DNA from 2 places in the Gluconobacter sp. DsW_058 genome. Region 1 is predicted to be linked to the other one. Evidence: predicted binding sites of a transcription regulator. Region 1 holds the regulator's gene; the other holds the start of a gene.

Region 1 (16,216 bases):
AGAAGCCTTCAGGGACGCAGCGCCAGCCTGAACGGACGGCTTCGTCCAGAATTCACGGGAAGCTTCCTTGGAGGCAGCGAACACACGGCCCTGCTCCAGGAACTTCATGACCATGATGATCCAGGTACCAGCGGACATGATAACCATGATGATCAGAACGCCACGAGCGATCACGTCACCATTGGCCCACAGAGCGCCAAGACCGTACGGGTTGCCCTGCGGAGCCGGAGCTTCAGGAGCGGCCGTTGCGCTTTCACCCGGGGTGGCAGCAGCAGCAGGCGTCTGGTCAGCAGGAGCAGCTGCATCACCGGCGGCAGGTGCCGGAGCGCCAGCATCATTCGGTGCAGAAGCAGCAGGTGCAGCAGACGGGTCCGAGGACGGAGCCGGCGGCACTGCCGACGGGTCGGCCGGAGCGGCAGCCGGAGCACTCTGATCAGCCGGTGCAGGCTGAGCGAAAGCGACGGCCGGTGCGATTGCACCCGAAGCCAGGGCCAGCGTCAGAGCCATGGCGCTGGCCCGGACGGCGCGCGCCTTCGTCGGAACGTCAAGAGCAGGAAGGCGGAACAGTCTGGTCATGAACTCCATATCCTCGTTAGAGATGCCCGTTTTAGGAGCTGTCTGGGGTGCCGGCCATATGGGGACCGGCCCTTTTCCTGAACCTCTCCGAACCACCTGATCCGAAGAGGCAATCTTATTGGACTACTGGCTGACGGACACTTAGTCGCCCATCGTGAAGTCAACGTGCAGAATGTGGTGATGCTCGGTAACCGGAGCGCCGTTAACGACGGCGGGCTGGTACCGGGCTCGACGAAGGAAGTCGAGCGCACTTTCCACAAACTCGTGACCACCGGTGGAGCTGACAATCGCGCAGTTTGCCGTGTGACCGTTCGGAAGAATGTCGCAGGAAGCCGTAACTTTACCTTCACGGTTTTCTTCCTGGGCTTCCTCCGGATACTCCGGCTTGGCGCCGTTGATCGGAGACGCGCCAGCCGTGTGATCAGGCACTGCCGGAGCTGGCGGACCCTGCGGAGGAGCCGGAACAGGCTCAGGTGCAGGCGTCGGGCTCGGCGGAACCGGATGCGGCGGCTTGGCGTGTGTGACCCGCTGGATCGCCTTGGGTGGCGGCGGAACACTGATCTTCGGCGGCGGAATATACGGCGGCGGCGGCTGTTCCATCTGCGGCGGCGGCGGAGGTGGTGGTGGCGGAGGCGGCTTAGGCTGCTCCTTGATCACTTCCGTCTTGATGGGCGGCTTTTCGTGGACGAGTTTGCCCACAGCACCGCTCATGAGCGCATAGATTACCGCGCCCATAGCCAGCACGGCCACGACGATCGCGACAATATAGTCCGTCGGCTTGCGCTGCTGTGCGGCGTAGCTCTTCATGTCGAAACCTTCTTACCCCTCACTGACACCGACAATGGATCCACACCTGTACGGTGCGAGATCTCGACCTTGTGTTTGCATCGAGTTCCCTCACCTCACGGACGTGTGATTCGTCTCATGTCGTGAGAACATACCCGATATGCTGATTGGGCAGCCTTCGGGCCATGGTGTCAAGCTGATTATTGCCTGTCCCGAAACGAAAAATTCTCATCTTTCGATCGTCTGGCGCCAATATTCGCAGGAGAGCGGGCGAAAAAGTACACTTTTCCGCTTTTTTTCTGCCTTCAGAAAATCAAATTTCCAAAAACTGTAACAGAATTATAACAAGAAGGCCGGGACAGCGTATTAATTACGCCGCCCCGGCCTTCCAGTTTCGTTTTAATGCGCCAGAGTACTCTTACTGAGCAGAGGCGCTGGCTTCCGATCGTGTTGCCCCGACGCGTTGCGCAAGGGAAGCCGACATGAAGTCGTCCAGGGCACCGTCCAGAACAGCGTCCGGATTTCCCTTTTCCACGCCTGTCCGCAGATCCTTGACCAACTGATAGGGTGCCAGGACGTAAGAGCGGATCTGGTGGCCCCATCCGATATCCGTCTTGGCAGCTTCCGTCTGGGCTGCAGCAGCTTCGCGCTTTTGCAGTTCTGCTTCGTACATCCGGGCCTTCAGCATTTCCATCGCCTTGGCGCGGTTGCGGTGCTGTGAGCGGTCCGTCTGACAGGCGACAACGATGCCTGTCGGGATATGGGTAATACGAATGGCCGAATCGGTTTTGTTAACGTGCTGACCGCCTGCGCCTGAAGCACGGAAGGTATCCACACGCAGATCCGAATCGTTGATCTCCACTTCAATGGAATCATCGACCACCGGATACACCCAGACAGACGCGAAGGACGTTTGACGACGGGCAGCGGCATCGAAGGGCGAGATGCGGACGAGACGATGCACGCCAGCTTCCGTTTTCATCCAGCCATAAGCGTTGAGGCCACTGATCTGGATGGTGGCAGACTTGATGCCCGCCTGCTCACCTTCACTGCTTTCAATGAAGGTCACCTTGTAGCCGTGCTGTTCTGCCCAACGGGTGTACATGCGCAGGATCATCTCGGCCCAATCCTGGGCTTCCGTTCCACCTGCACCGGCATTCACTTCGACGTAGCAGTCATTGCTATCAGCTTCGCCGGACAACAGGCTTTCGATTTCGCGCTTGTGCACGTCGGCAGCCAGCCCACGCAACGTCGCGATGGCTTCCTGCACCAGATCCGTGTCGTTCTCCATTTCTGCGAGCTCGACAAGTTCCAGCGTGCCTTCAACATCCTGTTCGATCTGTTCAACGCCCTCGATCTGATTGGCAAGCATGGTTCGCTCGCGCATCAGCTTCTGGGCAGCGTCAGAATCATTCCAAAGGTCTGGGTCTTCCGCGCGGTGGTTCAGTTCCGCGAGGCGTGTTGTGGCGACATCCCAGTTAAAGATGCCTCCTCAGCAGTGCCACCGACTGCTTGATCTGTTCGGAGAGGGCTTCGGTCTCAGCCGACATTATAAATACTCCACTATATAAGGTGGTTTGGCTGCCCTCAGTACAGGCCGCCTACACCAATGTCACCATCCGATGCAGCAGGTTTCTGGGCCTGAGGCTTGGCATTCGGGGAAGACCCAACACTCGGCACGCTGGTGTCTGTCATATCGCTCTCAGAATCCGAAATAACGGCATCCGCCCCGGTATCTGCCGCTGTCAGGGCTTCCGTACCAGCACCGAAGCCATGCAGAGCCACCGACGCACCCGGAACCTGATCAGCCTTGAAGCCGTCAGTCGCAGTGATACGGCCGGTGTTGTAGGACGCCAACGTGATATCGGCCGGAACACGGAAATCCAGCTTCGGCCGGTTGGCGAGCGCCACCTTCATGATCTTATTCCAGATCGGGCCGGCAATGCGGGCACCATCAGCGTTCCGTCCGAGCGTTTGTGGCGTATCGAAACCAACCCAGACGATCGTGACGATATCCGGTGAAAAGCCAGCAAACCAGGCATCATGGAAATCCTGACTGGTACCGGTCTTCCCCGCGATGGGACGGTCGATCCCAGCCCCCGCCATGCGACCTGTGCCGTTCGCAATGACGTCTTTCAGCATGGCCACGATCTGATAGGAGCTGGCTTCGCTGGCGAGCACGGGACGGCTGTCTGTAATGGAGGGAACCGAAATGCTCCCGGCAACGGGAGCTGCTGGCGGCGCAGGTGTTGCACCAACTTCAGGCGTGACCGGAGCAATCGTGGGGGATGAAGGATCGGCCGCCGGTGGAGCTGGAGGAGCCTGCAACGTTGTTCCCAACGCCAGACCTGGCGCACGCCAGATGATATTGCCCAGACGATCCTGAACGTCATCCACCAGTGTCGGCGACACTACATGACCGCCGTTTGCAATGGTTGCGTAGGCTGCTGTTTCCTTGAGGACCGTTGTCTCGACAGCACCAAGAGCAGCAGGCAACACATGCGGCATTTCATCCACAAGCCCCGCCTTGATGGCAGTATCTGCAACAGCCTTCATGCCCAGATGGGCGGCCACCCGGATCGTCACGAGGTTCCGGCTTTCACGCAGGGCATCGTGCAGAGTGGTCGGGCCCCAATTGTCGTGTTCGTAGTTCTTGGGATGCCAGTCGCCGTAAGAGACAGGGGAGTCGTCAAACTTTTCGGACGGAGAAATACCCTGTTCCATGGCCGCCAGATACACAAACGGCTTGAAGGAAGAGCCCGGCTGACGCAGAGCCTGCGTTGCGCGGTTGAACTGACTTTCGTGGAACGACCATCCACCAACCATCGCCAGAACACGGCCTGTATGGACGTCCATCGTCACGACAGCGCCTTCAACCTGCGGAATCTGACGCAGGGCAACGGAGCCACTTTCCTGCGGTTCAATCATGATGACATCCCCAGCACGAAGCGAGTGCATCCGACGTGCCCATGCGATGTCTGTTGCCAGAAGAGGACCAGTCTTCGCTTGGCCTTCCTCATTCCAGCCGACATGAGTTCCGCCGGGAAGAATGACGCCCAGACGCCACTCCCTTAGCATTCCGGCTGGACCGGAGACCTTATCGAGACTTTCTTCCCAGCCTTCTGCGTCAATGCCATCAAGATGAATGACCGGGCCACGCCAACCGCCACGGCTCCGATCGTAATCGATCAGACCTTCATGCAGCAGCTTCGTCGCTGATACCTGAAGGGGCTGATCCAGACTGGTATGAACTTCAAGGCCGCCTTGAAGAGCGCGATCCTGACCATACAAGCTGATGAGCTGACGCCGGACCTCGGCCCCAAACCATTCTGAATCCGGCAAAGGTCCAAACCGCTGCTTCTTCTGCGGGACCAGTGGCTCCTTCTTGTCTTCCTGAGCCTGCTCGCGGGAAATGACGCCGTTATCGGCCATCAGATCCAGAACAAGATTTCGGCGCATCAAGGCTGCGTCAGGATGAAGGAACGGATTGTAGTGTGTCGGTGACTTCGGAAGGGCCGCCAGTGACGCGGCTTCTGCATCATTCAGCTGGTCTAGAGGCTTGTTGAAATAGGTCTGGGCCGCGGCGGCGACACCGAAAGAGCCGTTCCCCAGATCCGCCCAGTTCAGATAGATCTCAAGAATCTTATCCTTGGACAGCACCTGCTCCATTTTGACGGCAAGCAGGGCTTCCTTGATTTTACGATCAAGTGTGCGGGCATTGCTGTTAAGCAGCATCCCACGCGCAACCTGCTGCGTAATGGTAGACGCACCGACAGCACGGCGTCCATGGCGGGCAAAAACGTCCGTTACGCCTGCACGGGCAATGGCCATCACATCCACACCACCATGGGTGTAGAAATTGTGATCTTCCGTTGCGAGGAAGGCGCGCTTTACCCGATCCGGAATCGCTTCCAGCGGAACGAAAATACGTCGCTCATTGGCAAGCTGAGCCATCAGGCGATCATCAGACGCATAGATGCGACTGACGGTCGGGGGCTGATAGGCTCTCAGGCTGTCCACACTTGGCAGATCAGCCACAAGTTTGGCGTAGGTGGTCCAACCCAAGATACCCGCACCCGCAACACCGACCAGCCCGACACCGGCGACGATGGCAAGAGACTGACGGAAACGGCGGAAACGGGGCCCGCGGGGCACACTGGCCCTGGGGTCCTGCGGATTACGGGAGCGAATGGAACGGCGCGTCATACAAACTGCATAGCACTGAAACGAGCCGTTCGTCGCCCCCACTGAAAAGGGTCATTTTGTGACAGTTTACGGCGGCTCGTGATCGTTATGATCCGGCGGCGGATTTCTTCCACACCTCTTCACCCTGCCGATTTAGAGTAGCAAACTCTTCATCATTGAGATTCAGGGATGCTGCCCGAACATTAGAGGCCAGATGGGCTCTGCTTCCCGTCCCCGGAATGGGCAACATGACCGGTGACCTTTTCAGGAGCCACGCCAGAGCAATCTGCCCTGCATCTGCATGATGCCGATGCGCGATCTTGTCCATGTCCGTACCGGGCTTGGCCAGCTCTCCGGCAGCCAACGGCGCCCAGGGAATGAAGCCGATGTTTTCCTTGGTACAGAAATCCAGAACATCTTCGGACTTACGGTCCACAAGATTGAAGCGGTTCTGAACCGTTGAGACCGGGAAGTATTTCTGCGCGAGCTTGATGTCTTTCACGCTCACTTCCGACAGACCTACGTGTCGGATCAGGCCTTCTTCGCGGAATTTGGCAATTGCCTCGAACTGCTTCTCTGCCGGGCAGTCTGGCCCAATCCGATGCAACTGCCAGAGATCAATATGCTCTACGCCCAGCCGTCGCATGGACATCAACACGCACTGCCTCAGATAGTCCGGATTTCCGACTGGCTTCCAGATGTCTGGACCATGCCGTGTCAGGCCGCCCTTCGTCGCAATGACCATCTTTTTGTAAGGATAAAGCACTTCACGGATCAGATTTTCCGAGACGAACGGACCGTAGGAATCCGCTGTATCAATAAAATCCACCCCGAACTTCGGGAGGCTTTCAAGGGTTTGGACCACTTCTTCGTGGTCTGGAGGTTCATCCCAGATGCCCTTGCCGGTAATGCGCATCGCTCCAAACCCGAGGCGGTGGACCTTGAGATCACCACCAATGAGGAACGTACCGGATTTCTTTGCGTCAATCGTAGCCATGGACTCTTTCCTTTCCGATGGACGCAGGATTCAACAGCGCAAAGGCGGAAGGGTTGCAGTCACTATCCCAGCAGGCGTCCGACCATCCGGGCCGTGTAATCCACGACGGGTACAATTCGCCCGTAATTCAGGCGCGTTGGCCCGATGACGCCAATGGCGCCCACGATTTTCTGGGCTTCATTACGGGCTGGCGCGACGATCATGGACACGCCCGACATTCCAAACATTCCGCTCTCACTGCCAATATAGATTCTCACACCTTCCGAAGCGTCTGCCAGTTGCAGGAGCTGAAGCATGGTCTCCTGCGTTTCGAGGTGATCGAACAACATACGGATCGTGGTGAGGCGTTCGATCTCGGTGATATCCGCCAGCAGCTTGCCCTGCCCCCGAACGAACAGCGTTCCGCCATCAGCGTCCCATGTGGCCAGACCACTTTCGATGACGCTGGCGGTCAGAGCATCAAGTTCATGACGGTTGACGTCCATTTCCTTGCTGACACGCTCTTTCAGAGTGCCAAGCGTCAGATCCCCCAGGTGGGCGTTAAGATAGTTCCCAGCCTCGACAAGGGCAGAATGCGGCAGTCCTGCCGGGGTTTCGATGATGCGATTTTCCACCTGGCCGTCTGAACTGACCAGCACCACGAGAACACGTCCCGGACCGAGCGCAACGAACTCAATATGTTTGAGCGTCGCGTCAGATTTAGGGGCCAACACCAGACCTGCTGCGGATGACAGACCCGACAGCATGGACGATGCTTCCGCCAGGGTCTCCTGATACGACCGACCATGAATTTCCAGCCGGCTGTCGATACTGGCTCGATCTTCGTCAGTCAGGGCACCGAATTGCAGAAGACCTTCAACGAAGAGTTTAACGCCCTTCTCGGTCGGCAGACGCCCTGCGGACACATGAGGGCTGAACAACAGCCCGGCCCGGCCAAGATCTGCCATGACGTTGCGGATCGTGGCGGGAGACAGAGACAGATTCAAGCGCTGCGCCAGAGTACGACTGCCGATCGGCTCCCCTGTTTCAACGTATTCTTCAACGATTTCCCGCAGGATCGTAGCTTCCCGTTCTCCCAATCCGGAAGCAAAGGAGTTCGGCATGCGGAAGCAGGAAGGGTCAGGTCTGATCATGGTAAAACTGTATGTCGGGGCTGGAAGGCTTCTCGTCAAACGCGGTAGAGGCAGGGCTCGGTTCTGAGAGAGGATTTTTTCGCATGACAAAGCGCCCATCCGGACGCGCCTGTGACGAAGGTCGCGCCATTTCCATTGAAACAGGCTTTGCCCGACATGCGGAAGGTTCAGCACTTATCCGGGTAGGTGGAACGGAAGTTCTGTGCACGGCGTCTCTCGAAAATCGTGTCCCGCCATTTCTGCGCAACAAGGGTCAGGGCTGGATTACGGCCGAGTATGGCATGCTTCCACGCGCAACCCATCAGCGTGGCAACCGTGAAGCGTCCAAGGGTAAGCAGTCTGGCCGGACGCAGGAAATCCAGCGCCTGATTGCAAGATCCCTGCGGGCCTGTGTGAATTTGAAGAAGCTGGGAGAACGGACCATTACGCTGGACTGTGATGTCCTGAACGCTGATGGCGGGACACGCTGCGCTTCCATTACCGGCGCCTGGGTTGCTCTCTCCATGGCTCTGAAAAAAGCCAATCTGTCCTCAGTCATGACAGCACAAATTGCGGCAGTCTCCTGCGGCCTGACCTCTGCTGGCGCCGTGCTGGACCTGGATTACGTTGAGGACAGTGCTGCTCAGGCTGACACGAACTTTGTTCTTACCGCAGAGGGTGGCATCGTCGAAATTCAGGGGACGGCGGAAACGTCCCCCTTTCAGGAAACCGAGTTTTTTGAACTGCTGCGTCTGGCCAAGCTGGGCACAGCTTCCCTCTTTAAAGCTCAGACTTCCGCACTGGAGACTTTGTAATGCGTCGCCTGTCCCGTGGGTCAAAAATTGTTCTGGCAAGCCACAATGCCGGGAAACTGCGTGAATTCTCCAGCCTGCTTGCAGAAAGCGGCATCACTGTTGTGTCTGCAGGGGAGCTGAATCTGCCAGAACCGGACGAAACGGCAGACACATTTACGGGCAATGCTGAAATTAAGGCTCTGGCGGCGGCCCGTGCATCTGGTTTGCCGGCCCTGGCAGATGATTCCGGCTTTTGCGTCTCGGCACTTGGCGGCCAGCCCGGCGTTTATTCGGCACGATGGGGCGGCCCTGCAAAAGACATGACTGTTGCCATGGAGCGCGTGCATCGCGAAATGGGTGAAACGTCAGACCACGCAGCATCGTTTGTGGCGGCGCTCTGCCTGGCATGGCCAGACGGCGAAACACACTGCGTGGTTGGGGAATGCCATGGCCAGACAGTCTGGCCTCCGCGTGGGGATCATGGTCACGGCTATGACCCGATGTTTGCACCAGAAGGCGAAAGCCGGACCTTCGCAGAAATGGGCGAGCACGAGAAAAACGCGATCAGTCACCGTGGCCGCGCGCTCACCCTTTTCCTTACTGAATGTGTGGAAGACTGAACTCTAGGTTCGGCGAACAGGAGAGCGGCGGACTCTCCTGTTCCAGGTGATAGGGCCCTTTTGAACAGACCTCCACAGACAGCATGCCCGTTTCCTTGCCCAGAACATTTTCGAGTTCCAGGTGAGCGCGCCCCTCTGTCCAGCGGGCATCATCGCCTTCGCTCGACGCCCATCCCATACTTTCAGGAAATGTAAGATGTGATGTGAGGCGGTGAGCCCCTCTCACGGCGTAAAGAGTGATGTCCCGGATCAGGACCCCGCGCTCTTCGCTGGGGCAAGACTGACTGTGCCTGCGAGAGAGAAGCCAGAGTGATTTTATAGGGGTGGAAAGAATAAAAAGGGCATGGCTTCCCTGCCAGCGGGCTGGATGGATGAGATATCCATCATCACAAGCAAGGTGGAGGCCGGGATCGTTTGTAAGGTAGTCAAAAGAGGACATGCGTTTTCCTGCCGTATGCAGTGATTTTATTGTCCATCATCGAGCACGCACTTTCCCGACCATGGACAGCTCCATGAAGCAGACTGCAGTCTCTCATCCACACTACATTCTCGCCCGCTTCATAGAAATATTATGTCATAAACAGATCTGGTAACAGTATAAAATCAGGCCTCTGTAGAGAAAAACGGCTCGATAGATACTTTGTCGAAATGATATGCGTCAGGATGCACTCCCGTCAGAGCCCCTGATGCCTAACAACAGGCCCGTGACTGACGAGAATACCCCGCTGCCACACCTGATCTACCTGATCGATATCCGCGATGCTTTGGTCTGGGGCGCCACGAACGATCAGAAGATCTGCCCGCTTCCCTGTTTTCAGAACGCCGCGATCTTCAAGCTCAAGCAGTTCAGCGGCATTTCCAGTTGCCAGATGAATGGCTTCAAGCGGTGTCAGGCCAGCCTCTACGGTCAAGGCAAGTTCGCGATGTTCCGCAAACCCCGGCAAACGCGTTGGAGCAGCCCCTGAGTCTGTTCCAAAGCCCACTTTCACACCTGCCCGATAAAGCGTCAGAAGGTTCTTCTGATTAATCGCAAGCGCAGTGTGAGAAGCCGCGACAAGCGGCTTGGAAAGTGTCTGTTTACGCCAGTCTGCATCTGAGAGCTGAGCCATCAGGGCAGGATCGATGGCGGCCGCAACGAAAGGAACATTTAGAAGCTCCGGATGCTCTGCAAAAAGGTAATTCGCCTCGTCCAAGCCCAGAGTAGCGATATACCAGACACCATGGGCCTTTACGGCGTCGATCAAAGCCTGATCAACCGGCTGGTCCCGCACACCATGCGCGAGGATATTGGCGCCAGCATCCACGACAGCTTTGGCAATATCCAGATCATGAATATGGACCGCCACGCGCGTATTGTGCTGATGGGCTTCGTCTATGACCGCCCGGTAAATGTCAGGAGACATCTTTGGAAGTGTCTTGCCATTCGGCACACCGTTCCGGAAATCATCCACCCAGAGTTTCACGAGATCCGTGTGTTCCGCGACCATACGGTCTACGTCCTGACGTGCCTCCTGCGGCGTGGTCGGACGATAAACCTGATCCGGGCCTAACCCTTTGACCATGGCCGATGGCGGTGCACCATTGGGAGCACCAATGCCCTGATCGACGCCAAACAGATCCGCGCCTGGATTCTTACCCGCGTGCTGTTCCCGCCGCAGATCATCGAAGAGCGGCGATCGGTTCAAGCCCAGCGCAGTCACGGTAAGGACGCCATAATCACTGTACTGTTTCAGAGCCGCCAGAATATTGGCTCGGGTGTAGTTCTCGTTGCTGCCAGACGTTCCCTTGATGATACCAACATGGCTGTGGTCGCTGATCAGAGCGGGCAAGAGGGTTTTGCCACTGAGATCGACATGTTCGGCTCCTGATGGGGCCGGATCACCGATAGAGACAATTCGTCCATCGTTAATGACGACTGTAACATTTTCACGGACAGGGTCTCCTGTTCCGTCGATCAGACGGGCATGATCGAATGCTACAGGTTCTGCCTGCGCGGTGCAGGCCATCAACGTCGCCGGAGCGGCCAGCAAAAGCCCAGCGAAAGCAGAACGAAGTGTCATGATGGAATTTCCCCTCAGCAGCATTCAGGCTGAGGGGAAACGTTCTGTCATGCGGAAAAGACCAATACAGTCTCGCGATTGTGAAAAGACCCTTGGAACTTTTAGCCTTCGAGAGACTGAAGCTCGAACAGGCGGCGGTAAATACCGCCCTCCTGAGCCACCAGCTCGGCATGAGTGCCATCTTCCTTCAACTCACCCCGACTGAAGACAAGAATCCGATCCAGCTCCATCACCGTGGAAAGGCGATGGGCCACCACGATGACGGTGCGGTTCTGCATCAGGCGGCGCATTGCCTCCTGCACCAGGGATTCAGATTCTGAATCCAGACTGGATGTTGCTTCATCGAAAATAAGGATGGGGGCATCTGCAAGGAACGCCCGGGCAATCGCGACACGCTGACGCTCACCGCCCGAGAGCTTAACCCCGCGTTCACCGACCATCGTGTTGTAGCCTTCCGGCAGACGCTCAATGAAGGCTGCTGCATTGGCCTGACGCGCTGCTTCCTTGATGTCTTCGATGGATGCCGCAGGCCGGGCATAGGCGATATTCTCGGCCAGTGTGCGGTGAAACAGCACGGGTTCCTGTGGAACAATGGCAATGTGCGACCGCAGGGAATCCTGCGTGACATGCGCGATGTCCTGACCATCAACCGTGATGCGCCCACTGTTCACATCATACAGGCGTTGCAGAAGCTTCGTGAGGGTCGTCTTTCCAGACCCACTCGGCCCCACGAGGGCCACACGTGATCCCGGCGCGATATCGATCGTGAGGTCCTGATAAAGAGGTTTGTCCTGCCCCGGGTACTGGAACGTCACGTGATCGAAGTGGACTTCGCCCTTCGTAAAGCGTGCAGGCTGGGCGTCTGGTGCATCCTGAATAGCCGAATCCCGGCGGAAGATGGCGATCAGCTCTTCCATCTCATTGACGGAACGCTGCACCTGACTGACCTGCTGGCCCAGGTCTCGAAGATATCCCTGCACAAGAAACATCATTGTCAGAACGTATGCGACGTCACCCGGACCGGCTTTGCCCTGCCACCACAGCATGACGGCAAGCCCGATCATGAGCATCCGCATCACGAGAGAGGCCAGCGCCTGAATATTGGCGCTATTGGTGCCGCGCAGCCATGTCCTCAGGGTACGTCCGCGCCAGCCTTCGACGATGGTGTCCAGCCGCTGCTCTTCCCGCTTTTCAGAGCCGAATGCTTTGACAACCGGATTGCAGGTAACGGAATCCGCGATGGCTGCACCCATTTTCGTGTCCCATTCATTGGACGCACGGGCACTGGGCGCAACGTAACGAAGCGTCAGGATAATTGAGAGCCAGGCAAACAGCACGACCGAAACCGCAAGGACCGATCCCATCAGAGGTGAACGGAACATGAGGACGGCCGTAGTGCCACCGAGCACCAGAACCTCTGGCCCGATCATCAGCAGCAGGGTGTCGTCCAGTGTGTCGATAGCCCACATGCCTCGGGTCAGACGGCGAACCGTCGACCCGGCAAAGGTATTGGCGTGCCAGTCTGTTGAGAATCTCTGCACGCGGGCAAAGGCCTGATTGAGGACCTTGTGCATGATTGCCAGCGTCAGATGTGAAATCCCGACAAAAGACGACCGACGACCGAACAGCCCAATCAAGCCAAGCGCAATCAATCCTCCCACCATAAGGAACGCATCATTACGCAGGCTCAGAAACTCATCGGTTTTCGGGATGGTTGGCCCGGCAGCGTGCTTGGAAATATCCGAGACGAGGCGACCAGCCAGAATCGGTGTGACGACGTCTGCCAGTGTGGCGAGCGCCACACCAGAGAGTGTCCAGGCCAGCAGCGCTGGATGTGCCAGCCAGCGGCGGCAGACAAAGGACAGGACTTCTGTAAAGGAAACGTCGATTTTCCGGCCTTCCTGTTTCTGGCCGGTGAGTTGCGTAGAAGTATCGGACACGAAGAGCTCCGCCGTCTTGTCCCTCAAGGACAACGGCCTGATGGCATGAAATTTTCAGATGTTTCGCGTATCTTGCCGGACAGTCCGGATCAGACGCAACAGCCCGCGCGGAGTTTCAGCCATGACAGACGCCCCCAGACCCATGAGCAAGGCCGCGGCCAAGGCTTTCATTACCGCTCTGGCCGAAGCCAACCCAGATGCGGAAAGTGAACTGATCTTCCGCAATACGTTCGAGCTTCTGGTAAGCGTGGTTCTGTCGGCTCAGGCCACGGACAAGTCCGTCAACAAGGCGACCAAGGGGCTGTTTGAACACGCGCCCGATCCGAAAAGCATGACGGAACTCGGGGAAGCCGGGATCGCGCAGTACATCAAGACGATCGGCTTATGGCGCGCCAAGGCGCATAACGTGGCCCAGCTGTGCGAGCAGCTTCTGGAACGACATGGCGGGGAAGTTCCTGCTGATCGCAAGTCTCTTGAGGCGCTGGCGGGTGTCGGGCGGAAGACCGCCAACGTGGTGATGAATGTTGCGTTTGGAGCCGATACCATGGCGGTTGATACGCATATTTTTCGCATCGGGAACCGGACCGGGCTGGCTCCGGGGAAAACGACCCGGCAGGTTGAGGATGGTCTGGTGGCGCGTATTCCAAAGGATATGCTGCGACCAGCCCATCACTGGCTGATCCTGCATGGGCGTTATGTCTGTAAGGCTCGCGCGCCTGAATGCTGGCGCTGCCCGGCAACGCAATGGTGTCTGTATCCGGACAAGCGCCTGACACCACCCCGCACAAAAGAAGCTGCCTGATCGAAGCTACTCTGCCTCAGCCAAGGGCAGATTGGGCATTCCGTGTGAGCCTATGGCAGGAACCCAGGGACGGCTCCCACGCCAGCTCCGATCCGAGACAAGCTCTGGACCGCCTTGATGGAGAAAGACCGCATAGGCGCCATTTCTCCAGACCGAAAAGCGGTCAATAAACGGAACTCCTGGGCAGGCATTACGGGCCGGGGATGCACTCACAAACAGACGAATTCCCTGACAGTCCTGCTCAGACGGCAAACGAACACCATCCAGGCTATCTTTGACCCGCAGCAGCACCGTCTGGCCTTTGAGTGAGACACGGCAGAGACCCGTCATGCAGTCAGGTGGCAGGGAGCCTGTTGGCAGAGCCAGCGCCCGTTCCCAGTCCTGAAGTGCCAGATTTTCGAGACTGCCATGAGGACCAACCATCAAAACGCCGTCGTCCCTCAAGGCAAGCAACCCTGCATCAGCGGAAACCAGAAGGTCCGGATGAGGCGCCATCCAGATGGAGAGAATTCCCACACCAATAGGCCCTAATCCAACGAGGCGCGGCCACCTCTTCCAGAGGCACAACCAGCACAGCCCGAGAAGCAAGGCAGCAAGCCCCCAGCCTGGCATGGCTGGAACAGGTGCGTAAGCAAATGGGAACATCGCAACGGTGTGCGCGATGATCTGAATAATCCGGATGCCCCACCCCATGACGATGAGCGGAAGACCTGCGGCATGCAGTGGCATCAGGAGCAGGGACAGGAGACCTGCGGGCATGATCCAAACGGCGGCCAAAGGAACGGCCAGCATGTTGGCGAGCACGAACCACGGCTGGAAGACACCAAAATGCGCCATGCTGACCGGCAGGGTCGCTAACCCCGCAAGAAGGCTGGTGAGGGACAAGGCAGCCAGATGGGACAGGATGACGCGCACTGACCCACCTTCGCCTCGAAGTCGTGCAAGCGGTTCACGCAGAACTTCATACCCGGCGATCAGCCCCATCACGGCGGCAAAAGACATCTGAAAAGAAACGTCCAGAACAGAAACCGGAGACACCAGCAGGATAACGAGCGCAATCAGGGCAAGTGATCGTATGGATAGTGCGCGCCGCCCTGTAACAAGAGCCAGCGTGACCAGTGCCGCCATACCGAGCGCGCGGACGCTGGGCAGATGAGCACCGGTCAACAGGACATATCCGATACCGGCAAAAAATCCTGAAACTGCTGCGATTTCTCGACAGGGCCAATACAGAGCCAGACGCTCGAAGGCGGTCAGCAACGCGCGAACAGACACCGTGACAAAGGCCATGACCAACCCAAGATGCAGTCCGGCGACAGCCAGAAGATGCGCCAGCCCGGAGGCAGCGAATTCCTGACGGGTGGAGGCATCAATCCCGTCTGCCTCTCCTGCGAGCAGCGTCGCGGCAATGGCGCCGGTCTGGCCGAGGAGCACGCTTTCGATGCGCGCTTCTATGGCTTCTCTCAGTCCCTCCAGGCCTGCCGTCGCGTCTGCACTGTCCGCGTGCTGGAGTATGCCCAAAGCATACCCACTCCCTGCTGAGCCAGAGAACCAGGCTTCCCGTTGCAGGTCGCGACCGCCCGGCCATGACGGAGCCGAAGGAGACCGCAACATTGCTCTGATCTGGACTGTACTGCCCGGTAATGCGGATGCCGGATCATCATCACGGAGTTTCAAACGCAACATACGTTTGAGAGGCGCCATTCCTGCGTCGACAGGCGTATCGAACGTCGCGTGCGCTAGAACAATCCGTCTGCCGCTTTCATCGCTGCCTGGCCTGGGAGGCAGTGTCTCTAGCGCGATAACCTGCCCCGTTACGACAGAGGCTCGCGTTGGCAGAGACGGCATGGGCGGTTGTCGGCGTGTCTGCCATGAAGCATCCAGAAAGCCGATCAGAAACCCTGAAAGTACCAGGAATAGAAACAGTAAGGTCGGACGATTCCGCCAGAACCAGACGGCTACCGCTACGCAGCCCGAAATACCGGATGCAGGCCAAAGAGGAGGTTCGGAGCGGAGTGTCAGATACGTGAGGGCCCCCACCGCAACCGCGACAGGGAGCCAGCAGAACAGCCGCCGCCCCTGCTCTGCCAAGATCCTCTCAATCAGCGACGGGCGGAAGCCACCACTGGCTGGCGCGTCAGGAGAGGTGTCAAACTCATCAAGCAACAGAGTATCGGCAGGAGATATCGGACGGGTCACGGGCAGAGCGTAACGGATTTTAGTCCATCACGCTCTGCCGTAATTCCGGTGCCCGTCAGTTATGAAGGTGCAGCGCGCTTCTGAGACCCGCAGCGTCCCGTTCCAGCTCGAAACCCGCGCTTCCTGGCTGGAAGAGCCGAGCGCT
Region 2 (16,216 bases), on a different contig from region 1:
GGCCATTCTGGATGCGATGCTTCCCACCAACGATGCGGCTGCCCAGATTGGTCGAATCGAAGTTCGGATTGTGTCTCGTCAGGTTAATATGCTGACGGATCGCAACGGAGACCCTGTACAGGGCACGGATGCCGTGACGGAATTCCATGATCTATGGCTGTTTGAACGTCAGTTTGGGACGTCGGACGCGCGGTGGCGTCTTGCGGCATCGCGCCCAGCCTGAAAATAGTTCGTCCATTATGAAAAAGCTGCTGAGTCTGGCTGCCCTGACCATGTTGGCCGGGTGCACCACGTCGAATGAACCGTCATCTTCTGTTTCATTGACGCCTGTAGGCTTCGATGCACTCGCGGGGTGGGATCGGGAGGATTTCGCTTCGCTCCTGCCCGTTCTGCGGCAGGAGTGCCATCGGTTGACGCAATTGCCGCCTGAAACGCCTCTCGGGGGAGCAGACATCCTTCCGTATGGCCGTCAGGTTGGAGACTGGTCTGGTGCTTGCGCCGGACTGGAGAGTGCTGCGGATGCCAAATCTTACCTGCAGACATGGTTCCAGCCTTACGAGACCGATACCAAAGCGTTTTATACTGGGTATTTTGAACCTCAGATTGAGGCATCTCTGACGCGCGAGGGGCCATACCAGACGCCTCTGTATGGGCGTCCGACAGATATGGTTCGTGCCAAAGCAACCAACGGTCAGATGGTCACGGGACGTTGGGAGAACGGTCAGTTCAAACCATATTACGATCGTGCTCAGATTGACGGTGGTGCCCTGGCGGGGCGCGGGTTGGAAATTGCATGGCTGAAAAGTCCTGTGGACCTGTTTTTTCTGCAAATTCAGGGTTCCGGTCGTCTGATCCTGCCAGACGGATCACAGATCCGGGCTGGTTATGACGGCAAGAATGGCCAGCCTTATGTCCCGCTTGGCCGTGTGCTGGTTCAGGATAACGAGCTGGCTCCCTCTGCTGTCAGTATGGAAAGCATCCGTGCATGGCTGGAGGCGCATCCGGATCGCATGATGGCGATGATGGAGCGTAACCCGAATTACGTTTTCTTCCGCAAAGATACGGGAAGTCTGGCACAGGGCGCGACAGGAGCATTCGGTGTGCCACTGACCGCTGGGCGGTCCGTTGCGATTGACCGATCGATCGTGCCGTTTGCGACCCCGCTCTGGGTTGAGACAAAGCTTCCGGATGCAAAGGGCCAGCCAGCGCCTTGGCAGCACCTCGTGTTCGCTCAGGATATCGGAACCGATATCAAGGGGGCGGGACGTGCCGATCTGTTCACCGGATGGGGTGCTTTTGCCCAGTATGTTGCCGGCAATCTGCATGAAAATGGCCGAATGGTCATTCTGTTGCCGCGTCCTCCAGTGGATTCGTCCACTCCATGATCCGGAGCCGCCGGGAAACACTCGGCGCCCATACGCTGATCCGGGGAGACTGCACCACAGTTCTGCGGCGCATGTCGTCGCAGACGGTGGATGTCGTGGTGACGTCTCCGCCCTATAATCTTGGGATCGAATATCGCACCTATCAGGACCAATTGCCGGAAGATGCCTATCTGGACTGGATGGAAGACGTCTGTGCCAGTGTGAAACGGATCATGAAGGACGATGGATCGTTCTTTCTGAATATCGCTGGATCATCTTCACAGCCCTGGCTGCCGTTCGAACTGATGTCCCGGTTGCGGAAGCTTTTTGTGCTTCAGAACCATATCACCTGGATCAAGTCGATTTCGGTGGGTGAAATTACCTATGGGCATTTCAAGCCGCTGAATTCACCCCGCTTTGTTAACCGTAATCACGAGCATATTTTTCATCTGACGAAAAAGGGGGACGTCAAAGTTGCCCGGTTGGATGCTGGCGTTCCATTTACGGACAAGAGCAATATCTCGCGCCGACAGCATGAGATGGATCGTCGATGCCGTGGAGACACATGGTTCATTCCTTATGAGACCGTGCGAAGCCGAAAAGAAAAATTCAGCCATCCGGGGACGTTTCCAATCGCGTTGCCGGAAGCCTGTCTGCGGTTGCATGGCGCCAAGCCGGGCGGGGTCCTGCTGGACCCGTTTATGGGGGTGGGGACCAGCCTGATTGCGGCGGAACGCAAGGGGTTGTCCGGCATTGGCGTGGAAAAAGACACACGCTACGTCAACATTGCCCGTAAGCGCCTCAGGGCTGCGATTGGGACCCGGGAGGAAGACTGGGAAGACGAATGATCGGTCAGACCTGTAGGTCTGACAGGATCAATCGTTTTGACTTCTTGTGTTACAATCTCCAAACCTCACATTCTCGTGACAGTGAGGAGATTTGCGGTGCGTCGCAGCACAATTACCAAAGGAATTGCCGGTCTGGTGGCACTGGGCGTTGTCGCCTGGGGCGGAACAGTCACCTATCTTGAGCATTTCGATCATGCTGGTGCGCCGCAGCTTCCCGCGAGCAGCCCCACACGGCATGACCCTATCGCCATGACAGCGTTTGCAGCGTTTCAGGAAGTCCGTTGTGACTACTGCCACACGCGCAACGCCGATCTGCCATTCTACTTCAAACTCCCGCTCGCCAATCAGATTATGAGCCGTGATCTGGAGCAGGGGCAGCGTCATTTTGAGTTTGCGCCGATCATTGAAGCGTTCCAGCAGGGCAAGCCCCCATCGGTTGAACAGCTTTCCCGTATTGAGGAAGTGATTGTTCAGAACCGTATGCCGCCTGCGGCTTACCTGACGATGCATCCCCATGCTCATCTGGATGAGAAACAGCGTGCGGACATTCTGAAGTGGGTACGTGATCAGCGTGAGCGCTATTATGCCAGCTCTGACGTGGCGCCAGAATTCCGTGGCGAAGTTCTTCAGCCGATCCCGGAAACAATTGCCGTAGACTGGAAAAAGGCTGAACTGGGCCGGACCCTGTTCTTCGACAAGCAGCTTTCAGGCAATGGCCAGCTCAATTGTGCGAGCTGCCATGGTTTGAACAAGGGCGGTGTGGATAATCAGACCACGGCGACCGGCATTAATGGTCAGACCGGCCCGATTAACGTACCGACGGTTTACAATTCCGTCTTCAATATCGGTCAGTTCTGGAACGGTCGTGCCAAGGATCTGGCTGAGCAGGCTGCAGGCCCAGTGATGAACCCGCTGGAAATGGGATCTCATGATTGGGCATCCGTTGCCGATCGTGTGCGTGCTGAGCCTGGATATGCTGATCAGTTCACGGCCATCTATGGTTCGGACGATATCACCAAGAACACGGTGACGGACGCGATCGCCGAATATGAAAAAACACTGATCACCCCAGACAGCCGCTTCGACCTGTACCTGAAGGGCAAGGCAGACGCGATTACGGCTCAGGAAAAGCGTGGCTATGAACGCTTCAAGGCAATTGGCTGCTCGGGCTGCCATAGCGGTGTTGCGGTCGGTGGAGACGCTTACGAAATTCTGGGTCTGGAAGGGCCGTATTTCGAGGATCGTCACACCAAGCTGACGGCTGTGGATGATGGCCGCTTTGCCTTCACGAACAATCCGTCTGATCGTGAGCGCTTCAAGGTCCCCAACCTGCGGAACGTGGAGCTGACAGGCCCGTGGTTCCATGACGGATCAGCAAAGACGCTGGACGCTGCGGTTCGTGCCATGGCCCGTTATGAGACGCCCGATCATGACATCACAGAACAGGATGTTACGGACATTGTGGCCTTCCTGAAAACTCTGACAGGAAAGTATCAGGGCATTCCGCTCAAGGATGTTCCGGCAGATGCTCCGCTTCGGGGCGCGCAAGCCAACTAAATGTTCCAATGACGTCAGAGAGCGGCTTCGAAGAAATTCGGGGCCGTTTCTGATTCTGGATTATTCTTCCTGTAATTTGCGATCTGCCGCCTGATCAATTTCATTTCTTTCCTCCGGCGTCAGAAGACCGCGTTCAAGCTCCTGCGTTGCGCGCGCTTTCGCATTTCGGGCCCGGGCCTTTGTGTCGACGGGGTAGGCCCTTTTTTCCGGAAGGCCGAAGTCATCGTCGGGTAGGCTGTCTCGCTCTTCTTTGGTCAATTTGCTCACGGTCTGTCTCCTATATGAGAAGACTTGGGAACGCTGCCGACGGTTCTACAAGGCGCCGCTCGGACAAAAAAAATGGTCTCTTCCCGAATTGATCGTGCGCCAGAAATGTTCGGATCTCTTGAGGGAGCAGTGCCATCGTGGCCAGTCATCGAGTTGTAGGACCGAACGTTCTGAAGAAGAGCCTGATGCCAAAATTGCGAGAGGCCTGAAATTACGTCTTTTCCATTGTTCGATCAGCATGGAAACAGTTACACGCAGTGCAGGTTATTTGCGGGATGCAAGACTGAATCAGGTCAGGTGGGGTTCTTTGGTGGCAAAACGGGTTCTGAAAGAGGAGGAGGAAAGCCTGTGGCGCATGGTTGTGCGCGACATCGTGCCGCTACACCCTTCCAGACCCAAATCCAAACCCGTCCCGCCACCCACGCCAAAAGTCGAAGCGGTAAAGCCTGCTCGGGTTCCGCTTGTTCCGTCTCCACCCGCTGAGCAGGACCTGTCATTCCGCGCTCTTTTGGCGCGTCCAGTTTTTCGTCGACCCAGACCGCAGGATCTGCGGGTCGGTGTTCGATCACCTGGTCTGGATGATACGAGCTGGAAGCGCCTCTCCCGCGGGGAGCTCAAGGTCGATGCGAAGCTGGATCTGCATGGATATATTGTGCAGGACGCTTTTGAGCGCCTGCTTGACTTCATGCATCGCGCCAAAGCACGAAACTGGCGGTGCGTTGAAGTCGTGACAGGGCTGGGGAGTGGCGCCACGAGCGGACTGATCCGTCGGGAGCTGCCACTCTGGCTTCAGAGAGCGGACATCCGACCCATGGTGCTGGCCGTTGTCCACCCTCATGCTGCCAACCATGGCTCCGTCCGAATTTTGCTGCGGACGAAGCGCCGGTAAAAGGTCAGAGCGGTCGCGTTTCCTGGCCGATACGCCAGCGCGGTGTATTCATGGCAATCCAGCGTCTAAGGGCAAGAATTGCGCCAATATCAGGCGTTGCCCGGGACAGGAATGGCGCTGCATTGTCGCCTGCAGCCAGCATGAAATGATGTTTTTCTGCCCAGTGGCGCACGGTTGGATCTACCGCTGCGTCCCAGCAGGCCTGCTTCCAGCTCTTGACCATATCTGGTGGAGTGAGCATCGGGAGTGCCACCGTCAGAGCTGTATAGGTACTTGCGGAGACTGCTTGCCAGGCTCTGTATAGTGCTCCTTCAGGCGGACGGCGGCGAGCCTCCTGATAGGCCTCCAGAAAATTCGGGATTGTATCTGAGCCTGTGTCTGACAGGTCGCCTGTATGATAGAGCGGCGCTGTACCGGGCGGCAACTTGGCGAGAATAGTCTCTACCGGCACATCCAGCGTGTAAGGGAGCAGCTGAACGGCATCGACCTGATTGTTCGCAAGTGCTTCCAGTGCGTCTTCCGTTCGACTGAACCCAGACACCGGAATAGGACGCAGGCCAAGGAGCGTCAGGCCAAGAAGGGCGTCAAGTTCCGTTCCCGTTGGGCGAGAAACAGCCAGTCGAACTGGATGATCGTGAAAGAAACCCTTGAGGCGGCTTCGGAGCGTCTTGTGCAGTTCTGCACGCGCAATGACGACAGTTGTCGTGTGAGCCGTCAGAAGGGGAATCCACCGTGCAAAATCATAGTGGACGCGAGAGTCACCGGTTAGTGAAGCCAGCAGGACGCTTCCCGGCGCAATAAGGGCCGTGCTTCCGTCCGGGGCGCTGTTAGCGTCAAAAAGATTGGCAGCACGTACGCCGTCCTGACCGATATCCGGAGTGATCTCCAGGGGCGCGTCCAGTCCCAGCGTGCGGGAGATAACGCCTGCCGCAAGTTCCCCGAACTGCCCCTGGATGGACGCCAGTGTTCCACCAAGGAGCAGATGTGCGTCAGGCATGTCCGCAGCACGGGCCTGCAGAGAGGGCATGGCGCTTCCGGCACCGAGCACGGCCAGCCCTTTCAGGCAGTCACGGCGGGTCGGGGAACGGAGCATCACGGCCAGCGAACTTCTGGAGGCATGCTCATCAGGATCGATTCGGTGTTGCCGCCTGTCTTCAGGCCAAACAGCGTTCCACGATCGTGAAGCAGATTGAATTCAACGTATCGTCCGCGGCGGATCAGCTGAGCGTCGCGGTCGGCGTCCGTCCACGGATTAAACATGCGACGTCTGACAACTGCGGGGTAGGCGTCATGGAAGGCCATGCCGACATCTTTCGTGAAGGCGAAGTCACCTTCAAGGCTCCCAGTGGAGAACTGATCGTAAAAGATGCCGCCAAGACCACGCGGCTCGTCGCGGTGATGCAGATGGAAGTAACGGTCACACCATTCCTTGAAGCGTGGATAGTGCTCCGGATCATGCTTGTTACAGGCGGCTTCAAACATCTTGTGGAAGTAGTCGGCGTCACTGCGGGCCTCGGCACTGTCCGGGAACATTGGCGTAATATCGCCACCGCCACCGAACCAGCCCTTGGTCGTAATAATCATGCGCGTATTGAAATGCGCGGCGCTGACATGCGGATTGCAGGGATGAGCGACAAGGGACACGCCTGTTGCAAAGAAGCGTGGATCTTCCGATGCGCCGGGAATGTTTTTGCGAAATTCGGGAGAAAATTCGCCCCAGACAGTAGAAACGTTCACGCCAACCTTCTCAAAGACGCGACCGCGCATCACGGACATCACGCCACCGCCGCCATCCGGGCGATCCCAGGCCGTGCGAACGAAGCGTCCCGGTTGTGTGCGATCTCGCAGGACCTGAGAATTGCCTTCGGCGGCTTCGTCTTCAAGTTTCTCGTAAGACGCGCAAATCCGGTCCCGGAGAGATTCAAACCAGGCCTTCGCCTCACGCTTCAACGTGTCATGAGGCACATCCGGGCGAACGAGTTCAGCAAAAACGGGGCTGATCTGGTCCATTTTTCTCTCCCCTACCATCCTAAGGACGAATTCTTGTTACGCGGAGTGTCCTAGCAAATTGCGCTCAAGACGAACAGTTGGCTGGCTGCATGTCTGCTGTCGCTCTGTGGCGCGATGATGGCAGAGAGCATCTTGCCGCTTCGTAAATGCCTGCGTGATTTTTTTTGGACATGGATCAGCGGAGGCTTGCGCCAATCTTCCGTCTCGTGTTCCTGAACGGTCCTCAAACATGTTCATCAGGGGCGGACTGAACAACCATGTCTTCGGAAACAGAAATTCAGCCGGTTATCGGCGTTATCGGTGGCTCCGGCCTCTATGATATTGACGGTCTGGAAAACAAGGAATGGCGTCGGGTTGAAACGCCGTGGGGCGAAACCTCTGACGAGCTCCTTTTCGGAACGTTTGAAGGCATCAAGTGCGTCTTCCTGCCCCGTCATGGTCGTGGCCATCCCATTCCGCCCTCACGCCTGAATTTCCGCGCGAATATCGATGCTCTCAAGCGCTCAGGCGTGACGGATATTCTGTCTCTTTCAGCTGTGGGCTCTTTAAAGGAAGAACTGCCGCCCGGCCGTTTCGTGCTTGTCGATCAGTTCATTGATCGCAGCTTCGCGCGCGAAAAGAGCTTCTTTGAGACGGGATGTGTGGCGCATGTTGGCATGGCGGACCCGGTGTCTGCTCGTCTGCTGGATGCGCTGGAAGCGGAATCCCGTAAGCTCGATATTCCGGTGACGCGCGGTGGAACCTATATCGTTATGGAAGGGCCGCAGTTTTCGACGCGTGCCGAGAGCGAGCTCTACCGGTCATGGGGTTGTTCGGTTGTTGGCATGACCAACATGCCGGAAGCCAAGCTCGCCCGTGAAGCCGAGATGACCTACGCCACGGTGGCCATGGTCACGGATTATGACTGCTGGCACACCGAGCATGACAGCGTGACGGTTGAAGGCGTGGTGAAGGTCATGAAGGGGAATGCGGATAATGCCCGCCGTCTCGTGAAGGCTGTGATCCCGGTTCTGGGTCAGAAGCGCCCTCTGGACCTTTCCGCCGAGCGTGCGCTCGACTTTGCGATTATCACCGCACCCGAGAAGCGCGATCCGGCTCTTGTCGCCAAGCTGGATGCCGTCGCAGGTCGCGTTCTGAACAAAGCCTGAAATGGCTTGCCGCCCGCGTAAAAACGGGCGGCAGAAGGGAAGGGCAATCAGTGCCTTTCCTGCTTCTCGTCGATTTGAGCGTAGCCCGGCTGACCGGCGTCGGTGCTGGGATCATCCAGCAGCTCGCGTTCTTCTTTTCGATCCGCGACGGGAAAATGGCGGTGATCGCCCTGGTCCGTGCTGCGCTCTGGGAATTCCCCAAGATTCTCCTGTAAGCGGGGATCTTCGATCTGAACATCTGCCAACTCTGGCGGTGGGAGATCCTCAACAGGCGTGCCCTCGGGAACGCCCTTGATGGAAATCAGGTCCGTCGCTTTGTCCAGATAGGCTTCAGGGCCGCCGTCCGGCTTTCCATCGGCTTCCCAAAGTAACTTGGCCTCGCGGCGGATTGCTGCGTCACGTTTTGGATCTGCTTCGAGTGGGTTGTTGCTCATGATCAGAACTCCTGAAGGGTTGGGCGCAGGACAATCTCGTTGATGTCCACGTCGTCAGGTTGTGAGATGGCGAAAGCGATGGCCCTCGCCACGGATTCCGCCGGAATTGCAATCTTGTAGAACGCTTCAACATGCTGACGACTTTCACTGTCGCCGCTGCCCGTTTTGAGTTCGCTTTCCACTGCGCCCGGCTCGATGGATGTAACGCGAAACGCGTTGCCAGCCTCCTGCCGGAGGCCATCGCTAATGGCCCGCACGGCAAACTTCGTTCCTGAATAGACGCTGCCTCCAGGGGCGAAGACCTTGATCCCGGCAACCGAGGACAGGTTGATGACATGTCCCGATTTCTGACGCTCAAAGATCGGTAGTGCTGCGGCGATGCCGTACAGAACGCCTTTGATGTTGATGTCGATCATCCGGTCCCACTCGTCGACCATCAGTCGTTTCATGGGGGCAATCGCCATCAGCCCGGCATTGTTCACGAGGACATCAAGACGTCCGAAGTCCTGCTCAACGGCTTTTACAACGTCCGCAACGTTCTGGCGGTTCGTGACATCCAGTGTGTAGGCCCGTGCAGTCTGGCCCAGTGCTTCGAGTTCGGAGACAATTTCGTCCAGTCGGTCCCGACGTCTGGCGGCGATAGCAACGTAAGCCCCTCGTGCTGCGAGATAACGCGCGGTTGCTTCACCGAGGCCGCTGCTGCCACCTGTGATGAGGACAATTTTTCCTGCAAGGCCTTCCATGTCAGGCCTCACGCACGCTTGATGTGGTGCTTCAGAAACGCGACGCTCCGGCTCCAGGCCAGATCACGGGCGTCCTGATTGAAGCTGGAACGTTCTGGGCATCCGAAGCCATGTCCAGCCTGATCGTAAAGGAAGACCTCGACTTCCGGCCGGCTTGCGCGAATTTTCTGAACGTCACCTGGCGGAATAGACGCATCTTCTCCGCCGAAATGGAGCTGCGTCGGGCAGTGCGGCGCTGTGTCACAATGGTTGGCAATACCGCCACCATACCATCCCACGGCGGCATTAAAGTGGTGCGTGCGTGTTGCCGCAAGCCAGGCGATGAGGCCGCCCCAGCAGAAGCCGATAATCCCGACTGGGCGGTGACCATCATCCTGTCTCAGTTTTTGGGCGCAGGCTTCCAGATCCTGCTGGATCAGATCTGGCGAAATACCACTTCGAAATTCCAGCCCTTCTTTCAGGCCAGCCTCGTTGTAAGCCAGGACCGTATGGGGTTTGACGCGGTCAAAGAGGGCAGGGGCGAGAACATGGAAGCCCTGCTGAGCCAGATCAGAGCAGACGTCCCTGATGTGCCCGGTCAGGCCAAAAATTTCCTGCACGACGACAATGGAGCGTGTGGACTCGGGGGAGCCCGTCTCCCATGCCTCGAATTCGTGGCCGTCTGCCGCTGTGAGGCGGATCATGTGGCCCTCGGTCTTTTCTTGGGAATGCTTGTGGTCCATTGATTTCTGTCCAGTCTCTGTAACGCCGGAAAGGCAGATGCCATGAGCGACGTCATCAATCTCCGTCGGGAACGCAAACGCCGCAAGTCCGTAGAGGATGCGAAGGAAGCTGAGACCAATCGTCGTCTTCATGGCAGGACGAAAGGTCAGAAAATGGCGGATATGCTGGAGAAAAGGCGTTCCGAGGCCCTGTTGGACGGAAAGAAAATTTTTTCTGCCGAGGGCGATGGTTCTTGACGAAAACGGGTGGCGGCACTACCTCTCTTGGCACTCTCGATATGGGAGTGCCAACTGCGCTGCAGTAATTGAGCGCGTAACCCGGCCGCGTCGCTTTGTAGAAGGGCACGGCCTAAAATGGAGCGATCCATGACGACATTTCGTCCCCTGCATGACCGCGTTGTAGTCCGTCGCCTGACCGGTGAAGAAAAGACCGCTGGCGGCATCATCATACCTGACACCGCCAAGGACAAGCCGACCGAAGGCGAGATCGTTTCCGTAGGCCCGGGCGCCCGGAACGAGCAGGGCCAGATCGTGGCTCTCGACGTCAAGGCAGGCGACAAGGTGCTGTTCGGCAAGTGGTCCGGCACCGAGGTGAAGATCAACGGTGAAGAACTGCTGATCATGAAAGAGAGCGACATCATGGGTGTGATCGGCTGAAAAGCCGTCCCCGTTTCCTCTCGTTAAAAACCTCAACAGGAGATTAAGAACATGGCTGCCAAGGAAGTTAAGTTTGGTGCCGACGCCCGCGACCGTATGCTGCGTGGCGTTGATATTCTTGCAAATGCCGTCAAGGTAACGCTGGGCCCGAAGGGTCGTAACGTTGTTCTCGACAAGAGCTTCGGCGCACCGCGCATCACCAAGGACGGCGTGTCTGTCGCCAAGGAAATCGAACTGGCTGACAAGTTCGAGAACATGGGCGCTCAGATGGTACGCGAAGTTGCGTCCCGTACGAACGATCTGGCTGGTGACGGCACGACGACGTCCACGGTTCTTGCTCAGGCAATCATCCGCGAAGGTGCCAAGGCTGTTGCAGCTGGCATGAACCCGATGGACCTGAAGCGCGGCATCGACAAGGCTGTCCTCGTCGTTGTTGAAGAGCTGAAGAAGAACAGCAAGAAGATGACCTCCCCGGAGGAAATCGCTCAGGTCGGTACGATCTCTTCCAACGGTGAGCGTGAAATCGGTGAGATGATCTCCTCTGCCATGCAGAAGGTCGGCTCTGAGGGCGTCATCACGGTTGAAGAAGCCAAGGGCCTGCACACGGAACTCGACGTTGTCGAGGGCATGCAGTTCGACCGCGGCTACATCTCCCCGTACTTCGTGACGAACCCGGAGAAGATGACGGCTGATCTCGATGCGCCGTACATCCTGATCCATGAAAAGAAGCTGTCTTCGCTTCAGCCAATGCTGCCGCTGCTCGAGAGCGTTGTGCAGTCCGGCCGTCCGCTGATGATCATCGCTGAAGACGTCGATGGCGAAGCACTTGCTACGCTGGTCGTGAACAAGCTGCGTGGTGGCCTGAAGATCGCTGCCGTCAAGGCTCCGGGCTTCGGTGACCGTCGCAAGGCCATGCTGGAAGACATCGCGATCCTGACGGGTGGCCAGGTTATTTCCGAAGACATCGGGATCAAGCTGGAATCCGTTACTCTCGACATGCTGGGCCGCGCCAAGAAGGTTCACATCGAGAAGGAAAACACCACGATCGTTGAAGGCGCTGGTAACAGCGACGACATCAAAGGTCGTTGCAACCAGATCCGCGCTCAGGTTGAAGAAACAACTTCTGACTATGATCGTGAGAAGCTCCAGGAGCGTCTTGCCAAGCTGGCCGGTGGCGTTGCCGTCATCCGCGTCGGTGGCAGCAGTGAAGTTGAGGTGAAGGAGCGCAAGGATCGTGTTGACGACGCTCTGCACGCAACCCGCGCAGCTGTCGAAGAAGGTATCGTCCCGGGTGGTGGTACGGCTCTTGCTCGCGCTTCCGTTGCTCTGAAGGGTCTGACCTTCGATAACGACGATCAGCGTATCGGTGGCGAGATCGTTCGCAAGGCGCTTCAGACGCCGCTGCGTCAGATCGCTGAGAACGCTGGTGAAGACGGTGCCGTGATCGCTGGCAAGGTGCTCGAGAACGACACCTACAATTTTGGTTTTGATGCTCAGAACGCTGAGTACAAGGACCTGGTTGGCGCAGGCATCATCGACCCGACGAAGGTTGTCCGTACGGCTCTGCAGGATGCCGCTTCGGTTGGTGGTCTGCTGATCACGACGGAAGCCATGGTTGCCGAGCGCCCTGAGAAGAAGGCTCCGGCTGCTCCAGGTGGCATGGGCGGCATGGGCGACATGGATTTCTGATCCAACGCTTCAGATTCCCCGGTTTTAAAAAGCTGGGGAATATGTCGAATAATTACAAAAAGAGCCGTCTCACCTCAGGGTGGGACGGCTTTTTTTTTGACTTATTTTGATATGCGTCCGACACATATGTGACCCTTATGCAACGCTTGTCACAAAACCATCACGGAGCGATCGTACTCGCTGGAAGTTGGGGTGACACTTTCGCAATGAAATGTCTAAAGGAGGTCACTGCCTTTAGAAGGATTTCGTCTTATTATGATCGTATCGCGTCGCAATATGCTACTTTGCGCGTCGGTTATGGGTGTGGGTGCGCTGTCAGGCGCGGCACAGGCCGCAACAACCGATCACGCTAAAACCACGTCCTCACATGTGCGCCACAAGACTGTGACACATAGTCCGGTGCGTTCTGCTGCGACGCCTGCAACGACAGCTCCGGTTGCTGCAACCCGTCAGGTTGCCGCTCCGCAGTATGCTGCGCCTGTTGCGGTCAGCAATACACGTGCCCTGCGTTCCATCGATTCCAATCGATCCGAGAACGTTGTGGTAACGGGTTCGGCGCTCAGCACGTCGAACAACTCCAATGCCAATCCGGTCCAGATCGTGACCAGCAAGCAGATTGAGCAGACGGGTGCCACTACGATTGGTGACTACCTGCAGCGTCTGCCGTCCATGGGATCTTCGGGTACGACGAACAGCCAGACCAATGGTACGGGCGGTTCGTCCTGCATGGATCTGCGTAACCTTGGACAGAACCGTGTTCTCGTTCTGGTCGACGGCAAGCGTGCTGCCATCAATGGCAACAACAGCTGCTTCGACATGAACACGATCAACGTTCATCAGGTTGCCAGCATTGAAATCCTGAAGGATGGCGGTTCCGAGCTGTACGGTGCTGACGCTGTTTCTGGCGTTATCAACATCAAGCTCCGTCATGACCTTAATGACGCCAACCTTACAGTTCGTGGCGGCATCGGAACGGATCATGGCGACGGCCAGACAGGCATGATCTCCGGCTACAAGGGCTGGAACTTCGATCATGGCAAGGGCAACGTAACGCTCTTCGGGTCTTACATGACCTCGAGCGGCATCAAGCAGGCTAACCGCTCCTGGGCAAGCCCGGTTCAGGGTAACGACCCTATCAACCCGGCTAATCTTTCCTTTGGTTCGGGCTATCCGACGGGTGGTCTCTTCCAGACCAGCACCGGGAACTATGTCGGTAGTGAGAGTGGCGCTCTGCACTCCTACACGAAGGCTGATCGTTACAACTATGGTGCTGACCAGAACCTGACGAACTCCCTGACGAACGGGACGCTGTCGTTTGATGCTCACTATGACATCAACCGTCACTTCACGCCGTACCTGAACTTCAACTACGCCCATCGTAATTCGTCCACGACGATGGCACCGATCCCCGTTGCTGGCAGCATCTATCCGTCCACGCTGCCGACCGCCCTGTATGTTCCGGAGAACTATCCTGGAAATACGCTGGGTGAAGACGCCTACATGTCCAAGCGCATGGGTGAGTGGGGCAACCGCCGCAGCGAAACGGCTACCGATACTTACACGGGTATTGCTGGTGTAAAGGGTGAAATCACCCACGGCTGGAACTACGATCTGTCCTACACCTACGGCTGGAACCAGGTCATGTCCCAGACGTCTGGCGTCGGTAACTATGCCAAGCTTCTGCAGACATACGGCTTGCAGCAGGACACCCCGGGTGATTCCAACAGCACGCTGAGCTACAATCCGTCTGTTTGTAATGCTGCTGCAGGTTGCGTTCTGTCGAACCCGTTCGGCAAGCTTTCACCGGAAGCCGCAGCTTATTCCAACTACACGTCGCATGATCACTATTACTACCAGCTTCGTGACCTGAACCTGCGCATCAACAACAACCATGTTGTTCACATGCCATGGAACAACGGTGGCGACCTGGGTCTTGCGCTCGGTATGGAACACCGTGGCGAGCAGCTTGCCTATCACCCGGATGCACTGGTTGAATCTGGCCAGACGCTGACGAACTCTGCGTCCTACACCGGCGGTGGCTTCAATGTTTCCGAAGGCTACATCGAAGGCAAGGCAACGCTGCTGCATAACGCTTTCCTTGCCAAGGATCTGACGATTGACGGTCAGGGTCGTTACTCTGCCTACAATACGTTTGGTGGCACGAAGAACTGGAAGGTCTCCATCAACTGGGCACCAATTCAGGACATCCGCTTCCGCGCAACACTCGGCACCTCCTATCGTCAGCCGAACGTGTATGAGCTGTATGGTGGTCAGTCCCTGGGTTATGCTTCAGCGACCGATCCGTGTGATTCCGTGCAGGCCGCATCCTACGGTGCGCAGTCTCCTGTCGTAGCAGCTAACTGTGCACGTCAGGGCATTAACAGCAGCACGTTCTCGTCCAACTTCTCTGGACAGGCACCGACGCTGTATGGCGGTAACGCGAAGCTGCGTCCTGAAACGGGCCGGACCTATACGATCGGTACGGTGATCACGCCGCGCTGGATCCCGGGTCTGTCTGCGTCCGTTGAATACTGGCACTACACGCTCAAGAACATGATCACGTATCTGAGCAGCCAGTACATCATGGACCAGTGCTATACGGGCACGAACACGTCTTACTGTGATCGTATTACCCGTGTTGCAAGCACCGGGCAGCTGAATGCTGTGACGTCCATGTATGACAACATTGGCGGCCTGAAGACGAGCGGTATCGACTTCGACCTCGACTACCGTATCCGTGTCACGCAGCACGATGTCCTGACGCTGTCCAACAACTTCCAGCAGCTCGTCAGCTACCTGCAGCAGAACGAAGCTGGTGGTCAGTGGTACAATTATGCTGGTCGCATGATGTATCAAAGCGGCACTGGCAATCCGCGTGTTCGTGATTACGCAACGGTTGGCTGGCAGCATGGTGCGTTCGGCGTGACGTACATGATGCAGTACATGGGCGGCATGGTCTGGAACGACGGCACGACAGATCTGAAGCGTGCCAACGGTTATGGCCGTACCAGCACCCCGGGCATCTTCTCTCATGATGTGACAGTGTCTTATCGCTGGAAGAGCTGGAACTTCGAAGGTGGTGTGAACAACCTTCTCGACAAGAAGCCGCCGTTTGTTGCCAGCGCAACGGACAACAGTGCAGCCGCGCTGTACGGCAACCTCTACATGGGACGTTACGTCTTCCTGCAGGCAGGCGTGAACTTCTGATCCTCGGGTTTTCCGGGAACATGAAAAAGGCGGTGGAATTTCCACCGCCTTTTTTTATGCGTCACTGTCTTCGAAATGGTCGGATCAGGACGGAGTGAGAAACGCCGCAATATCACTGATGGTCTCTGCCAGACTGAGGCGCCGAACTTCTACACCTGCTGGGAAGGCAGAGAGAAGACGCGAGGGCATCCTGCGATCGAGCATCACAAAAACACCCCTGTCATCACCCTTCCGGATCAGGCGGCCGAAAGCCTGTCTTAAGCGCATTCTGGTAATGCGATCGTCATAATCACCGGGTCGTCCTTCCGAGAGAAGGCGGCGTCGCTCGCGATGCAGAATATCGGGGCGGGGCCATGGGGTCTTTTCAAACACCACCATGCGTAAGGCTTCCCCCGGCACGTCCACCCCATCCCGCATAGCGTCGGTGCCCAACAAGCAGCTGTGGGTTTCCGTGCGGAAGACATCGACGAGTGTTGCGTTATCCATGGCATCAACGTGCTGGGCATATACAGGGAAGCCCTGAGCTTCCAGCTGCTCGTTAATGCGACGATGGACCTCGCGCAGACGACGGATTGCCGTGAAAAGCCCAAGAGCTCCTCCGCCCGCTGCTTCGAAGAGTGCCCGAAATGCATGGGCAAGAGACGCGATTTCGACGGAAACGTCGGTCACAACATAAGCGCG

The links. Region 1 encodes HrcA, which represses chaperone genes, less so after heat shock. Its sites were predicted from a motif close to GTTNGCACTCNCNNNNNGNGAGTGCNAAC; they were not measured.
Region 2: a site for HrcA is predicted at 10,246-10,274, ahead of groES (co-chaperone GroES). Genes of this name have one in related genera too.

Annotation. Positions count from the first base shown of each region.
Region 1 is NZ_JOPH01000002.1:80,754-96,969, reverse strand. It holds gene HK24_RS02145 (MotA/TolQ/ExbB proton channel family protein) at 1-576, opposite strand, end outside; gene HK24_RS02140 (energy transducer TonB) at 718-1,383, opposite strand; one part of gene prfB (peptide chain release factor 2) at 1,781-2,842, opposite strand; one part of gene prfB (peptide chain release factor 2) at 2,844-2,912, opposite strand; gene HK24_RS02130 (penicillin-binding protein 1A) at 2,950-5,568, opposite strand; gene HK24_RS02125 (aldo/keto reductase) at 5,654-6,544, opposite strand; gene hrcA (heat-inducible transcriptional repressor HrcA) at 6,607-7,677, opposite strand; gene rph (ribonuclease PH) at 7,761-8,471, shown strand; gene rdgB (RdgB/HAM1 family non-canonical purine NTP pyrophosphatase) at 8,471-9,070, shown strand; gene HK24_RS02105 (hypothetical protein) at 9,048-9,509, opposite strand; gene HK24_RS02100 (amidohydrolase family protein) at 9,745-11,130, opposite strand; gene HK24_RS02095 (ABC transporter ATP-binding protein) at 11,232-13,070, opposite strand; gene nth (endonuclease III) at 13,192-13,872, shown strand; gene HK24_RS02085 (ComEC/Rec2 family competence protein) at 13,879-15,963, opposite strand; gene HK24_RS02080 (NADPH-dependent F420 reductase) at 16,127-16,216, opposite strand, start outside.
Region 2 is NZ_JOPH01000058.1:46,303-62,518, reverse strand. It holds gene HK24_RS11210 (Tim44/TimA family putative adaptor protein) at 1-223, shown strand, start outside; gene HK24_RS11205 (murein transglycosylase A) at 240-1,385, shown strand; gene HK24_RS11200 (site-specific DNA-methyltransferase) at 1,382-2,212, shown strand; gene HK24_RS11195 (cytochrome-c peroxidase) at 2,309-3,769, shown strand; gene HK24_RS11190 (hypothetical protein) at 3,830-4,036, opposite strand; gene HK24_RS11185 (Smr/MutS family protein) at 4,392-4,925, shown strand; gene HK24_RS11180 (hypothetical protein) at 4,930-6,018, opposite strand; gene hemF (oxygen-dependent coproporphyrinogen oxidase) at 6,018-6,935, opposite strand; gene HK24_RS11170 (S-methyl-5'-thioadenosine phosphorylase) at 7,193-8,083, shown strand; gene HK24_RS11165 (DUF2934 domain-containing protein) at 8,131-8,517, opposite strand; gene HK24_RS11160 (SDR family oxidoreductase) at 8,520-9,260, opposite strand; gene HK24_RS11155 (dienelactone hydrolase family protein) at 9,269-9,982, opposite strand; gene HK24_RS11150 (DUF4169 family protein) at 10,025-10,219, shown strand; gene groES (co-chaperone GroES) at 10,349-10,639, shown strand; gene groL (chaperonin GroEL) at 10,691-12,328, shown strand; gene HK24_RS11135 (TonB-dependent receptor domain-containing protein) at 12,584-15,535, shown strand; gene HK24_RS11130 (ATP-dependent DNA helicase) at 15,620-16,216, opposite strand, start outside.